One region of the Actinoplanes sp. NPDC049316 genome, then DNA from elsewhere that is predicted to be linked to it. Evidence: riboswitches for the same ligand, from Rfam matches in the RefSeq annotation. Region 1 holds a riboswitch; the other holds the start of a gene.

Region 1 (7,311 bases):
AGCCCGCCACCCGGGTCACGATGACCTCGTCCACACCGCACGCCTTCGCCGCCGCCTGGGCCCGCTCGACCATGTGGTCGACCAGGTCGGCGTGCCAGCGTGAGCCGACGATGCCGAGGGTGAGCCCGGCGGCGTCGACGGTGTTCAGGTGCGGGTCTCCGAAACCGGCCATGATGCCCCCTTTTTTCCGTATGTTCCCATGATCCGACGGGCCGGATCAGCCCAACGCCTCGAACAGATGACCCATGCGGTCGCGCTTGGTCCGCAGGTAGCGCACGTTCTCCGGGTGCAGCCGAACCGGCAGCGCCTCGCGCCCGGTGATCGTCAGGCCGTACCCCTCCAGGCCCGCGCGCTTGGCCGGGTTGTTGGTGAGCAGACGCATCGAGCGGACGCCGAGGTCGTAGAGGATCTGGGCGCCGGTGCCGTAGTCCCGCGCGTCGGCGGGCAGCCCGAGCTCCAGGTTGGCGTCGACGGTGTCCAGGCCGCGGTCCTGCAACTGGTACGCCTGCAGCTTGTGCAGCAGCCCGATGCCGCGCCCCTCGTGCCCGCGCATGTACAGCACGACCCCGCGCCCGGCCTGCGCCACCCGGTCCAGGGCGGCGTCGAGCTGGGGACCGCAGTCGCAGCGTACGGACCCGAAGACGTCGCCGGTGAGGCACTCGGAGTGGACCCGGACCAGCACGTCCTCGCCGTCGCCGAGGTCGCCGTACACCAGCGCCACGTGCTCGGCGCCGTCGACGCCCGTGCGGTAGCCGACCGCCGTGAAGTCGCCGTGCTCGGTCGGCAGCCGCGTCTCGACGACCCGCTCCACCTGCTGCTCGTGCCGCCGCCGGTACGCGATCAGCTGCTCGATGCTGATCAGCGCCAGGTCGTGCTCGGCGGCGAACGTCTCCAGGTCGGGCAGGCGCATCATCGTGCCGTCGTCGTTGACCATCTCGCACAGCACCCCGGCCGGGCGCAGCCCCGCCAGCACGGCCAGGTCGATCGCGGCCTCGGTGTGCCCCGGCCGGCGCAGCACGCCACCCGGCTTGGCGCGCAGCGGCACCACGTGCCCCGGCCGGGACAGGTCGGTCGGCTTGGTGTCCGCGCCGGCCAGCAGCCGGATCGTGTGCGCCCGGTCGGCGGCCGAGATGCCGGTGGAGACGCCGGCAGCCGCGTCCACGGTGACCGCGTACGCCGTCCCCCGCCGGTCCTGGTTGGTGTGGAACATCGGCGGCAGGTCCAGCCGGTCCGCCTCCTCCTCGGTCAGCGGCACGCAGATGTAGCCCGAGGTGTACCGCACCATGAACGCGACCAGTTCCGGCGTGGTGTGCTCGGCGGCGAAGATCAGATCACCCTCGTTCTCGCGGTCCTCGTCGTCGACCACGATCACGGGACGGCCGGCGGCGATGTCGGCCACGGCCCGGCGCACATCAGCGAGCATTGCGGTCTCCCAGCATCTTCTCGACGTACTTGGCAATGACGTCGACCTCGAGGTTCACCGGGTCGCCGGGTGCCTTGGAGCCCAGCACGGTGAGTTTGAGCGTGGTCGGGATCAGCCCGACCGCGAACGAGTCGGCGGTGACCTCCATGACGGTCAGCGAGACGCCGTCGACGGTGATCGAACCCTTCTCCACGACGTAGCGCGACAGCTCGGAAGGCAGCGAGAAGCGCAGCACCTCCCACTGCTCGGCGGGCTCGCGGGAGAGGATCGTGGCGACCCCGTCGACGTGGCCCTGCACGAGGTGCCCGCCGAGCCGCGAGCCGACGGTCGCCGCGCGCTCCAGGTTGACCGGGCTGCCCTCGCGCAGCGCGCCGAGCGAGGAGCGCTTGAGGGTCTCGCCCATGACGTCGGCCGTGAAGACGCCGTCCGTGGCCTCGATGACCGTGAGACAGACCCCGTTGACCGAGATGGAGTCCCCATGCCGGGCGTCCGACGTGACCAGTGGTCCGCGTACGGCGATGAGCGCCGAGTCGTCCCCCGCGTCGGTGAGGCGCACGACCTCACCCAGTTCCTCGACGATGCCGGTGAACATATGGCTGCCTCAATCCGTTTGTGGGTGGTGGGCGGGGTGGTCGGATGGCTTGGGCCGAAGTGATGCTACGAAGCGCAGGTCGGGGCCGATCTGCGTGATCTCGATCAGGTCCAGGTCGATCGCCTCGGCGATCGTGGTGACGCCCGCGTCGACCAGGGCCGCGCGTCCGGCGCCGAGCAGCTTGGGCGCGACGTAGCCGACGACCCGGTCGACCAGGCCCGCGGCGAGGAACGCGCCCGCCAGCGTCGGGCCGCCCTCGAGCAGGACCGCGCGGACGCCGCGGGTGAACAGCTCGCGCAGCAGGGCGGACAGGTCGACGTGGCCGTCGGGTCCGGCGCCGACCGCGGCCGCCGTCGCGATCCAGGTCTCCGCGGCGGCGTCGCGCACGCGCGCTTTGCCGGGGGTACGCCCGGAGGAGTCGACCACCACCCGCAGCGGCTGCTTGATCGCGAGGCTGCCGTCGCGCAGATCGCGGACGGTGAGCTGGGGATCGTCGGCGAGCACCGTGCCGACCCCCGCGACGATGGCGTCGACGGTGCTGCGCAGCCGGTGCACGTCGCGGCGGGCCGGCTCCGAGGTGATCCACATGCTGGTGCCATCGGCCGCCGCTGAGCGCCCGTCGAGGGTGGCCGCGTACTTCCACGTCACGTACGGGCGGCCCCGGCGCACGGCGGTCAGCCAGGCCACGTTGCCGGCCTCGGCCTCCGGCCGGCGTACCCCCGTCTCGATCTGCACCCCGGCGGCTCGCAGCGTCGCCGCTCCCCCGGCCGCGACCGGCGTCGGGTCGTCGACCGCGATGACCACCCGGGTGATGCCGGCGGCGATCAGGGCCTGGGCGCACGGCCCGGTGCGCCCGGTGTGGTTGCAGGGCTCCAGCGTGACCACCGCCGTTCCGCCGCGGGCGCGGTCGCCGGCCTGGGCCAGCGCCACGATCTCGGCGTGCGGGCCGCCCGCGTACGCGTGGAAGCCCTCACCGACCACCTCGCCGTCGGCGCTGAGCAGCAGGCAGCCGACGACCGGGTTGGGGCTGGTGGTGCCGAGGCCCCGGGCGGCAAGCGCGATCGCGCGGCGCATCGCCTCGTCCTCGGTGACCATCTCTCAGCCCTTCCCTGACGCGGTACGGTCACGCGCCGGAAGGTGAGGGAAATAAGCCGGGAACCGGACATCAGGGTACGCTTCGCGCGCCCCGGGCGAGGGTACGGCGCCGGCTCGCCCGGCACTGCGCCCGGACGGGCCGACCCGCGGACACCTCGGTCCTGTTCCGCGCGCTGTCTCCCATCCGGACTGTCTGACCGATCGGCGTGTGCCGGTCGATCAACCGTCGGCCCCGGAGTCTCACCAGGTCCACCGGCCGCCGAGGTTCGACGTCCGGGTCGCGGGCTTACCTTCCCGTGGGGGAAGGATCACCGCCGGTTCGGAATTTCACCGAGTCCCGCCAGCGCGTGGTGGGTCACCGGCCAGTCTTCCACGTCCTGCGCGATCTGCCACCTGCCGGGCGACCCACGTCACAGGGTCGGTTCGTCGTCCAGGTCCGAGTCGCTGCGCCGGCGGTCGATGGCCACGTACGAGCCCGGCTGGCTCTTGGCCACCTTCTTCATCTCGGACGCGACTGCCACGACGGCGCGGTGGTCGTCGTACAACCGGCCGCCCGCGATGGACTGCGCGACGCCGATCGAGAGCGTGACCAGCGCGGCGCGCTGCTTGCCGCCGCGGCGGTCCGGCACCTCGATGTAGCCGCGCTGCGCGTCCTCGGGGTCGTACAGCTGGTCGGCGGAGGCCTCGAAGTCGGTGACCATGTGCTTGGTCAGCGGCAGCACCTGGTCGGGGTGGCAGATGAACACGAAGTCGTCGCCGCCGATGTGGCCCAGGAACACCGGCGGGCGCCCGGCGGCGGCCGCGGCGCGGTGCAGGCTGCGGGCCAGCACGGTGATGAACTCGTCGCCGCGGTCGAAGCCGTACACGTCGTTGACCGGCTTGAACCGGTCGATGTCGACGTAGCCGACCGAGAAGTCGCCGCTCGCCTTCATCCGGTCCGCGATCTCGCGGGTGACGCGGGCGTTGCCGGGCAGGCCGGTCAGCGGCGACACCTCGCGGAACTCCTTGTTGCGCCGCAGCGTCGAGGAGACCCGGGCGATCAGCTCCGCGGTGTCGAACGGCTTCACGAGGTAGTCGTCGACGCCCGCGGTCAGGCCGACGACCTTGTCCACGGTCATGCCCTTGGCGGTCAGCATGATCACCGGGAGCGCGGAGGTGAGCGGCTCGGCACGCAGCCGGCGGGTCAGCTCCACGCCGTCCATCTGCGGCATCATCCAGTCCACCACCGCCAGGTCGGGGCGACGGGTCTCCATCAGCTCCAGCGCCTCCTGGCCGTTGCAGGCCCGGACCACGTCGAAGCCGTGCACCTCGAGGTTGAACGCGACGAACCCGGCGATGTCGGCGTCGTCGTCCACGACCATGATGAGGTCGCGCTTCTCCTCGGGCTCGCTGCCCGGCCCGTCGCCGGCGCGCCGGACGACACCGGTGCTCATGAGTGCGCCAGGGAACGCTCGGCGAGGGCCCGCAGCTTGCGGACCGCCTCGGCGGGGTCGTCGGCGCCGTACACGGCGGTGCCCGCCACGAACGCGTCGGCGCCGGCCGCGGCGGCCTGCTCGATCGTATCGGCCGCGATGCCGCCGTCCACCTCCAGGCGCACCTGCAGGTCCTTGGCGGTGATCCGGCGCCGCACGTCGCGGACCTTGTCCAGCATCTCCGGCAGGAACTTCTGGCCGCCGAAGCCCGCCTTGATCGTCATGATCAGCAGGGTGTCCAGATAGGGCAGAAGCTCCAGGTACGGCTCGACGGGCGTGTCCCGGTCGATCGCCACCCCCGCCTTCGCCCCCGCCGCCCGCAGCGTCTTGGCCAGCGCCACCGGGTTCTCGCAGGCCTCGGCGTGGAACGTCACGTTGTACGCGCCGGCCTCCGCGTACCCGGGCGCCCAGCGCTCCGGGTCGGTGATCATCAGGTGCACGTCGAACGGGATCGTGGTCGCCTTGCGCAGGCTCTCCACGACCGGCAGGCCGATGGTCAGGTTGGGCACGAAGTGGTTGTCCATGACGTCCACGTGCACCCAGTCGGCCGCACCCTCGATGTCGTGCACCGCGTCGGCGAGGCGCGCGAAGTCGGCGGCGAGGATGCTGGGGGCGATGATCGGCGATGACTCCACCGGTGAAGTGTATGGCCTCGTGCGCGGCGCCCGGGATACTCATGGAGTTCTCCCGGGGAGGCTGGCATGCGGCACTTCGCGTACCTGCTGGTGGTGTTTCTCGCCGCCGGCTGCACCACCGCGCCCCCCGACGGCACCGACGGCGACCTGACCGACGGCTGGGCGCTGCCGTCCGCACCCGCGCCGTTCCGCCCGCAGGCCGGCTTGTGCCACGCGAGCCTCACCCAGACGGAGGCGGCCGCCGGCTACCGCCCGCTGGACTGCGCCCAGGTGCACGTCAGCGAGACCTTCGCCGTCGGCACGGCCGCCGACGCCGACGTGGCACCGGCGGCGGGCACGCCCGGCGCGAAGGCGGCCTACCGGGAATGCGCGGACCAGGCGGTGGACTTCCTCGGCGGCCAATGGCGCGCCGCCCGCCTCGCGGTCCACGTGGTCTGGCCGACCCGTCAGGCCTGGTCCGGCGGCGCGCGCTGGTTCCGCTGCGACGTCACCCAGTCCGACCTCGACGGGTACGGCCAGAGCGGACGCGCGGGAAGTCTCGAGGGGGAGCTCGCCGGCCCGTCCCCGCTCCGGCTGGGCTGCTTCGCCCCGTCGGTCAAGGGCGAGACGGTCACCGAGATGAAGCCCGTACCGTGCACGAGCAGGCACCGCGCCGAGTTCGCCGGCCTCTGGCAGGCCCCGGACATCTCGTACGCGGCCCTCGAATCCGGCACGGCCCGCGCCGCCGCGGGCTGCCGCAGCGTGATCGCCCGCTTCGCCCGCCTGCCGGACGACTCGGACATGCAGTACCGCAGCGGGTGGATCTCCTACAACCCGACCCGCACGGAATGGCTGGCGGGCGAGCGGCGGGTGCGCTGCTTCATCTACTTCGCCGAGCGCACGCTGACGCGGTCACTGAAGGACGCCGGACCGGAGGTCCTGCCCGTCGACTGACGGCCAGGACGCCGGGCCGGGCGTCCTGGCCGTCGACCGAGGGGCTCGCACCGGCGCGTGCTCGTGCGGCCGGGGCCGGCCGGGTGGCGATCCGGCGGCCCGGCCGACCAGGGGACCAGCGGCGCGGCAGCCCGGCAGCCCCGCAGCCCGGCGGCGCGGCAGCCCCGCAGCCCGGCGGCCCTGCGGCCCGGCAGCGCGGCAGCCCGACGACGCGGCAGCCCGGCCGCTTCGGTGGTCAGCGGCGTGCGGCGGCGACCCTTGCCTGGAACTCCGCGCTGTCGTTGGTGCGCGGGAACGGCTCGTCCGGCACCGGCACCCCGAGGAAGGCGCAGAGCGGCTCCCAGCCCTGCTTCACCTCGAACTCGAGCAGCCGGCCGGCGGGCACCTCGCGGCGTACGGCCGCGTTGTGCTCCTCGAAGATCCGGACCGCGGCCGCGCGGTCGGCGAACCGGCCGCCGAACGTGCCCTCCCAGACCAGCGCGTCGATCATGTCGATCACCGGACCGGCGGGCGTGGCACCGCCCTGCCGGGCCTGGTTCGCCGCGAAGAAGATCGTCCGGTGGGCGCTGTCGTACCAGGCGTCCGGGTCGCGCACGGTGAGAATCACCTTGGCGTCCGCGTGCTCGGCGGTCAGCTCCCGCCAGAAGTACGTTCCCGGCCAGTCCACGGTGGACCGGTGACCGGCCAGGGCCTCGCGCAGGCGGCCGGCGTCCCCCTCGGCGGCGCGCCGGAACGAGTCGGCGCGCTCCGGCGCTTCGAACAGCGACGTCATGTGCATGCACGGGCCGAGACCCAGCCGCTCGAGGGCGACCTTGAGGCTGAGTGTGCCGGTACGTCCGAATCCTGCTCCGATGACATCCATCCGTCATCAATACCAGGGTTTGTTGACCCGAAAAGTGAACTTTTCGACGCGATATCGGGCGCCTCGGCACGTTCGCGCAGGTCATGGGTCGCGCACCCCATCGCCCGGCCACGGGCCGCTCACCCCGCCACCGCGCCACCTCACCCGGGCGGCCACGCCACCTCACCCGGGCGGCCACGCCACCTCACCCGGGTGGCCGCGCCCGTCGGCCAGCCACCGGGCCGCTCAGCCGGCGCCACCGCGCCGCTCCTCACGGTGCGGTGCGGGGTAGCTCCGCCGTCGGGCGCGCGCCCGGCACC
Region 2 (7,311 bases), on a different contig from region 1:
ATGGTGGTGCGGTCGTGCGCCTCGCGGCCGTTGATGAACGGCATGCTGCCGACCACGACGACCGCGGCGTCCTTGCCCTCGACCGCGGCCACGGCCTGGTCGACGCCGCTGCTGAGGACCTCCTTGGTGAAGTGCGCGGCGCCCGCGGCGGTGGCCGAGCCCAGCGCGAGCCTGCCGTCCGCGCCGACGGTCACGTACGTGTTGGCGCCGAACCAGCTCTCCTGCGTCTCGTAACCCGCGTAGTGCAGCACGTAGGTGCCGTCCGGCTGCTTCTCCAGCTTGAACTGCTGCTGGACGTACCAGCCGTTGGGCTGGTCGTCGCGGGTCACGAACGGTCCCCAGTTGTAGCCGAGGTACTTGCCGGTGCCCACGTTGCGCAGCGTCTGCACGCCCTGGCCCCAGTCCACCGCGTCGAACTGGGCGTTCGTACCGGCGCTCGCACCGGTCGCGGTGACCGGCGTGGTGTCGGTGGTGCCGTTCGACGTCACGTAGCGGCCGGTGGCCACGTCCTTGAGCGCGATGCGGTCGGCCGCCTCGCTGGTGGTGACGGCGGCGGAGCGCTCCCGGATGCCGTCGGCGGCGGTGACCCGGTACGGCAGGTTGGCGCCGTACCAGTCGCTGTAGAGGGTGTCGGCGAGCGGGCCGACCACCGCGACCTTCTTGCCGGTCGGCAGCGGCAACGCCTGCCGGTCGTTCTTGAGCAGGACCATCGCCTTCGCGGCGGTCTCCCGGGCCAGCCGCTGGTGCGCCGGCGCGTTGATGACGTCCGCGCCGATCCTCGCGTACGGGCCGCCGTCGGGGTCGAACTCGCCGAGGCGGAAGCGGATGCTCAGCGCGTGCCCGGCGGCCTCGTCGATGTCGTGCTCGGTGAGCAGTCCCTGGGCCAGCGCTGTCTTGATCGCGTCGACCGTGGGCTGCCCGTTCGCGTTGTCCACGGTGAAGCTGTCGTTGCCGGCCTTGACGACGGCGGCGTTCGCCTCGGGCTGGGTGGCGAAGTACTGCTGCGAGCCGGTCAGGTTGTACGGGGCGTACGCGTCGCTGACGTTGAACAGCGGCTGGTCGCTCCACCGGCGCAGCAGCCCGCCGAGGTCCGGGTCCACCGTGGCGGGCCGGCCGTTGACCAGGTTGTACGAGCTCATCACGCCGGTGGCGGCGCCGGCCTGCAGGGCGGGCTTGAACGCGGCGCGGTCGTACTCGTTGAGCACCCGCTGCGGCACGTTCGAGGAGGTGACGTCGCGCCCGGCCTCGTTGTTGTACGCCAGGTAGTGCTTGAGCGTCGGCGCGGTCTTGAGGTAGCGCGGGTCGTCGCCGGTCAGGCCCTTGCCGTACGCGGTGGAGATCGCCCCGGTCAGCAGCGGGTCCTCGGAGTAGCCCTCCTCGTTGCGTCCCCATCGCGGGTCGCGCAGCGGGTTGACCACGGGCGCCCACAGGTTCAGCCCCCACACCCGGTCGTTCTGCGCGTGGTAGCCGCGCGCCTCGTCGCCCACGACCGAGCCCACCCGCCGCAGCAGCGCGGGGTCCCAGGTGCTGGCGAGCCCGACGGGCTGCGGGAAGGACGTGCCGCTCGCGGTGACCACGGCGCCGTCGTTGTCGGCGTCGTTGGACCAGGCGACGCCGTGCAGCGCCTCGGTCCCGGCCTTGAAGAGCTTGATGCCGAGCCGCGGGATCGCCGGCTGGTACTGGTGCAGCAGGGAGATCTTCTCGTCGAGCGTGAGCCGGCCGACGAGGTCGTCGACGCGCCGCTCGAGGCTCAGCCGCGGGTTCTGGAAGGGGTACGCGGGCGCGGCCAGCGCGGCGCCGGGCAGCCCGGGCAGGGCCAGCACGGCGAGGGCGAGCGCGGCGACGCCACGGCGGACGAAGGCCTTTCGCATGGCACGGTCCTTTGCGTCGAGGACACGCTGAATCGCCTTTCCGGCACCGATACCAGAAAGGTTGCGTCCAGATGGAAACCGCTGGTCAGCGGTGGTTAAACAATCAGTCGAAGCGCTTCGACGAGACGGTTGTCGGTAACAACGGCGAAATACAGTGGATGGTTGCCAACCATAGATGTCACACGATGCGAAGGCAACAGCCGCGCGGCGGTCTCACCAGTCGAACTCGGCGCCCCGGGTCGTGCCGCCGGGCAGCAGCGACCGCCCGGTGTAGCGCCACGTCTCCACCACGACGTACCGGCCGCCGCGCGGCGCCTCGAGGTCGACCGGACCGCACGTGTGTTCCAGCGCGGAGTCGGTGAACATCAGGGCCGCGCAGGTGTGCGGTCCGGCGACGACCTCGTCGGTGCGCGCGTCCTGGACGGTCAGAGTCACGTCGGCCTGCACCCCGGGCGTCGCCTCGATCCGGCCCTTGACCCGCACCTTGCCGCCCAGCGCCTGGCAGGGCTGGGCGAGGACGGGATGCCCGATGTCCCAGGTGAACGCCGCACCGCACTCGTACGGGCCGAACCGCACCTCGGCCTCGGCGCCGGCCGCGCCGCCCGGCAGCCGTACGGCCGCCGACACCCGCGCCGCCGGGTCGCCGGACTCCTGCTGAGACGGTGCCGGCGACGGTGCGGCCGCGGCCGCTTCGCCGGGGGTGGCCGCGCCCGGCACCCCGAGCGCCGCCCTGGACCGCGGCGCGCGAGGCGCGCTGCCGGCGCCGGTGACCGGCAGCCCGGGCAGCACCGCCGCCGTGGCGGCCGTGTCACGGTCCTGCAGCCAGGCCCGGAAGCCGGTGACGCCGGACGCGGTCAGCGCACCGCCGACCAGCGCCACGAGCGCCGCCCGGCGTCCCCACGCCCAGCTGCCCGGCCGGTTCGGCGGCCGCCGCTTCGGCCGCTGCTGCCGCGCGGGAGCGGCAGGAACCGCGCGTACCTGCGATTTCGGCTCCGGCGGCGCCTCCGCGGGCGGGGCGGTCATCGCGGGCACCCCACGCAGGTCGCCGCAGAGGCCGCCGAGCGTCCGCTCCAGCTCATCGGCGGCCGGGCGCCGCGCCGGGTCCTTGTCCAGGCAGGCCGAGACGACCGTCCACACCGGATCCGGCATCCCGTCCGGGCGCTGCGGCGCCTCGTCCAGGTGCCCGCGCAGCACGGCGAACGGCTCACCCGTGTACGGGGTCCGCCCGGTCACCAGCTCGTGCAGGACGACACCGAGCGCGTACACGTCCGCGGCCGGGGTGGCATCGCGGCCGCTGATCACCTCGGGGGCCATGTAGTACGGCGTCCCGATGACCGCGTGCGGGGTCGTCACCCCGGGTGTGTCCAGGATCCGCGCGATGCCGAAGTCGGTCAGCTTGACGTCCGGCCGCTCCTCGTCGCCGTGCAGCAGGATGTTGTCCGGTTTGACGTCGCGGTGCACGACACCCAGCGCGTGCGCCTGCCCGAGCGCGGCGCACACCTGCGCGAGCAGCCGGGCCGCCTCGGCGGGTTCCAGCGTGCCGGCGGAGCGGAGCCGCTGCCGCAGGCTTCCGCCGCCGACGAAGTCCATCGCCAGCCCGAGGGACTCCCCCACGCTGAACAGGTCCCGGACGCCCACGATCCGCTCGTGCCGCAGCATCTTCAGGATCGAGCGTTCCTGCACGAACCGCGTGACCAGCTTGGGCTGGCGCAGCAGGCCCTCGTGCAGCAGCTTCACCGCCACCTGGTCGCCGGAGGTGCTCTCCAGCCCGCGCCACACGACGCCGGTGGCGCCCTGCCCCACGGGGCAGATGAGCACGTACGAGCTGCCCACGCACCGTCCGCTGAGATCCATCGTCGCGACGTCGCCGTTCAAACCGGGTGGTGTCCTTCCACGTCTCCTCGTCGGGGCGCGGACGATGGTGGCCGTCGATGCGGGTGCCCGGCAATGGGCGTACGCCCGATCTGTCATGAAGCGCGAGCATCCCGCCCGGCCCGTCACCGGCGGTCCGCCGCCTCGTTGGGCAGGGATGATCCCGGGCCGCCGATGTGGCGTTCGTCGCTTGTCCCGGCTCCCGCGGCGAGCAGGACTACGATCCGAATCAGCAGCAAACGTTCAGCGTGCTCCGGGGTCGGTGAAAGTCCGAACCGGCGGTGACAGTCCGCGACCCGACCGCAGCCGGCGGCCGGTTGACCCGGTGGAATTCCGGGACCGACGGTGAAAGTCCGGATGGGAGGCAGCACGCGGACGCCCGGACCACCCGCGTGCGCGGTCGCCCCCCCGGCGTGCACCTTCGCTGACCTGTGGAGGTGGGCCCCGATGCACTGGCTCGACACCCTGCTCACCGCGTTCTACGACGCCAAATGGCAGGTCACGGACACGCAGGCGATCTACTGGCGCGAGATCGTCGGCAACGCGTTCGGCCTGGGCTCGGCGCTGTTCGGCCTGCGCCGCAGCGCCTGGGCGTGGCCCGTCGGCATCGTCGGCAACGTGCTGCTGTTCACCGTCTTCCTCGGCCAGGCGCTCGGCAACGACCAGGGCACCCCGCTCTACGGCCAGGCGTCCCGCCAGGTCTTCTTCATCGCCACGAGCGTCTACGGCTGGTGGCGCTGGCGGCAGAACAGGCACACCGCGGGCGGCGCGGCGGTGACACCCCGCTGGGCGACCGGGGCGCAGCGCGCCGTCTTCATCCCGCTCGCGCTCGCCGCGGTGGTCCTGTGCTTCTACGTCTTCCGCGCGGTCGGGGCGGGCTTCCCGGTCCCTTGGTGGTACTACCTCGCGGACTCCTGGATCTTCGTCGGCTCGATCCTGGCCACGTACGCGATGGCCCGCGGCTGGGTCGACTTCTGGCTCTGCTGGCTCGCGGTGGACCTGGTGGGCGTCCCGGAGCTCCTGCACTTCCGCTACTACCCCTCCGCGATCCTGTACGCGGTGTACGCGGGCTTCGTGGTCTGGGGCTTCGTGGTCTGGCTGCGCATCTCCCGCAAGGAGCAGCCGCAACGCGTCGACTCGCCCACCATGGAAACGGTCGCGTGAGGCCGGCGGGCGTGCGGTAGGGGCGGCGGTCACGCCCTCGACGATGTGATGCTGGTGCTGATCGGCGTGGGCCCCGACGGGCAGGTGCACTGGGCGCAGCGCCTTCCCGCGTAGGGGCAGGGCGGGCGGTCCGCCGGGTACGTTGGCGGGACCATGGGCGTGCTCCGAACCGTCGTCGCCGCGCAGGCTCGCCTGCGGTGGGCCGTCGTGCTGGCCGCCGTCGCCGTGCTGTGCAGCATCCCCGCGCTGGCCGGGCTGAGACCGGTCCGGGCCGCCGCCGTCGATCTCGCGACGCTGCGCGAGCGGATCGCCGCCTCCGGGCGGCAGGCCCATGAGGGGTACGCGCTCAGCAGCGGCCTGCTCCCCCTGCCCGCCCTGCCGGACCTCGAGCAGGTGACGTCGCTGGTCACCGGCACCACCGAGCTGCGCACCTGGTACGCCGCCCCGGACCGCTGGCGGGTGGACGTGATCGACGAGGCCGCGGAACGGGACCTCTACCAGACCCCCGAGGCGCAGTACGCCTGGGACTACGGGCAGAACCAGCTGACCCGGATCGTCGGCGCCCAGCCGGTGCGGCTGCCCCGCGGCGCCGACGTCACGCCGCCCGCGCTCGGGACCCGGCTGCTCGGCCTGGCCGCCGGGGACCGGTTCACGCCGCTGCCCGCGCGGCGGGTCGCCGGGATCGCCGCGGCCGGGCTGCGGATCGTGCCGGCGGCCGTGGACACGACCGTGGCGCACGTGGACCTGTGGGCGGATCCGGGCACCGGGCTGCCGCTGCAGGTGGAGGTCACGGCCCGCGGCGGCAGCAGGCCGGTGTTCGTCACCCGCTTCCTCGAGGTGCGCCTGGGCGCCCCGGACCCGGCGGTCCTGGCTCCCCCGGCGCCCGTGGAGGGCATGGGTTTCACCGTGACCGACACCTCGGACATCCTCGGCGCGATCGACCGGCTGGGCGGCGGTGGGCTGCCGGATCGGCTGGCCGGGTCGCCGCGCCGGGCCACCCCCGTCGCCGCCGCCGGGGCGTACGGCGCCGGGCTCGCGCAGTTCGCGGTCGTGGCGCTGCCCGGCCGGCTCGGCTACCGCACGTACGGGCGGCTGCGGACGTACGGGCAGGCCGTGACCGTCCCGTCGGGCGAGGCCACCGTCCTGTCCACCGGCCTGCTCACCGTGCTGGCCGTCCGCGCCGACCGGACCTATCTCGTCGCCGGGCTCGTCCAGCCCGCGCTGCTGCGGCGGGTCGCCACCGAGCTCGCCGGAGGGCCGGCATGATCGTCACCCGCGACCTGACCAAACGGTACGGGCGCCTCACCGCGGTCGACGGCGTGCACCTCGACGTGCGCGAGGGCGACCGGTACGGGCTGCTCGGCCCGAACGGCTCCGGCAAGACCACGCTCGTGCGGATGCTGCTCGGGCTGGTGTTCGCGACCCGCGGCGAGATCGAGGTGCTGGGCCGGCCGGTGCCGCGCCGGGTCGGCGAGGTGTTGCCGCAGATCGGGGCCATGGTGGAGGGGCCGGGCGCGTACCCGCACCTGTCCGGGCGGGCCAACCTGCGGCTGTTCGACGCGGCCGGGCCGGGCGGGAGCCGCCGGGACCGCCGCCGCCGGGTCGACGAGGTCCTCGAGCGGGTGGGCCTGGCCGGGGTGGACCGGCGGCCCGTGCGGGCGTACTCGCTGGGCATGCGCCAGCGGCTGGGCCTGGCCTCGGCGCTGCTGCGCCGCCCGCGGCTGCTGGTGCTGGACGAGCCCACCAACGGTCTCGACCCGCGGGGCATCCGCGAGGTCCGCGACCTGCTCACCGAGCTCAACGCGAACGGCACCACCGTGCTGCTCTCCAGCCACCTGCTCGCCGAGATCGACGCGTTCTGCACCCGCGTCGGCGTGATGGACCGGGGCCGGCTGGTGCTCCAGGAGGACCTGGCCACGCTGCGCCGCCCGACCGGGCGGGTGGTCGTGGGCAGCCCGGAGCCCGAGCGCGTGGTGGCGCTGCTCGACGGCCGGGTCGAGGGCCGCGACGGGCACACGCTGACCGTGCGGCACGCCGATCCCGCCGCGCTCAACGCCGAGCTCGTCGCCGCCGGGATACCGGTCACCGAGTTCGCGCCCGAGCGGCGCTCGCTCGAACAGGTGGTCCTGGACATGACGACGACCAGCGCCGACCGGGTGGAGGCGGCATGATCGCGGTCGAGCTCGCGAAGCTGTTCCGCCGGCCGCGCACGTACGTGATCACGGGCCTGCTCTGCGCCCTGCCGCTGATCGTCGCGATCTTCCTCGCGACCACCCGGGTGCCGCCGCCGCCCGGGCAGGGCGGCGCGTTCCTGTCCGCCGTGCTGAGCAACGGCGCCCTGTACCCGGCCGCGGCGATGGCGCTGGTCATGCCGGTGTTCCTGCCGGTGTCGGTGGCGGTGCTG

Evidence for each region. A riboswitch is a leader RNA that binds a small molecule or an ion and turns the genes downstream of it on or off. The one in region 1 is predicted to bind FMN.
Region 2: it holds a riboswitch for FMN, as region 1 does, so the genes downstream of both, AB0K03_RS18280 (nicotinamide mononucleotide transporter family protein) here and ribD (bifunctional diaminohydroxyphosphoribosylaminopyrimidine deaminase/5-amino-6-(5-phosphoribosylamino)uracil reductase RibD) in region 1, are expected to answer to the same signal.

What each region holds. Positions count from the first base shown of each region.
Region 1 covers NZ_JBFAQM010000020.1:67,978-75,288, forward strand. The annotation lists gene ribH (6,7-dimethyl-8-ribityllumazine synthase) at 1-172, opposite strand, end outside; gene AB0K03_RS26845 (bifunctional 3,4-dihydroxy-2-butanone-4-phosphate synthase/GTP cyclohydrolase II) at 218-1,423, opposite strand; gene AB0K03_RS26850 (riboflavin synthase) at 1,413-2,015, opposite strand; gene ribD (bifunctional diaminohydroxyphosphoribosylaminopyrimidine deaminase/5-amino-6-(5-phosphoribosylamino)uracil reductase RibD) at 2,025-3,110, opposite strand; FMN riboswitch at 3,279-3,459, opposite strand; gene AB0K03_RS26860 (response regulator) at 3,521-4,543, opposite strand; gene rpe (ribulose-phosphate 3-epimerase) at 4,540-5,217, opposite strand; gene AB0K03_RS26870 (septum formation family protein) at 5,284-6,150, shown strand; gene AB0K03_RS26875 (sulfotransferase family protein) at 6,386-7,012, opposite strand.
Region 2 covers NZ_JBFAQM010000010.1:187,695-195,005, forward strand. The annotation lists gene AB0K03_RS18270 (glycoside hydrolase family 3 C-terminal domain-containing protein) at 1-1,871, opposite strand, end outside; gene AB0K03_RS18275 (serine/threonine-protein kinase) at 2,085-3,746, opposite strand; FMN riboswitch at 3,988-4,118, shown strand; gene AB0K03_RS18280 (nicotinamide mononucleotide transporter family protein) at 4,191-4,907, shown strand; gene AB0K03_RS18285 (hypothetical protein) at 5,061-6,173, shown strand; gene AB0K03_RS18290 (ABC transporter ATP-binding protein) at 6,170-7,078, shown strand; gene AB0K03_RS18295 (ABC transporter permease) at 7,075-7,311, shown strand, end outside.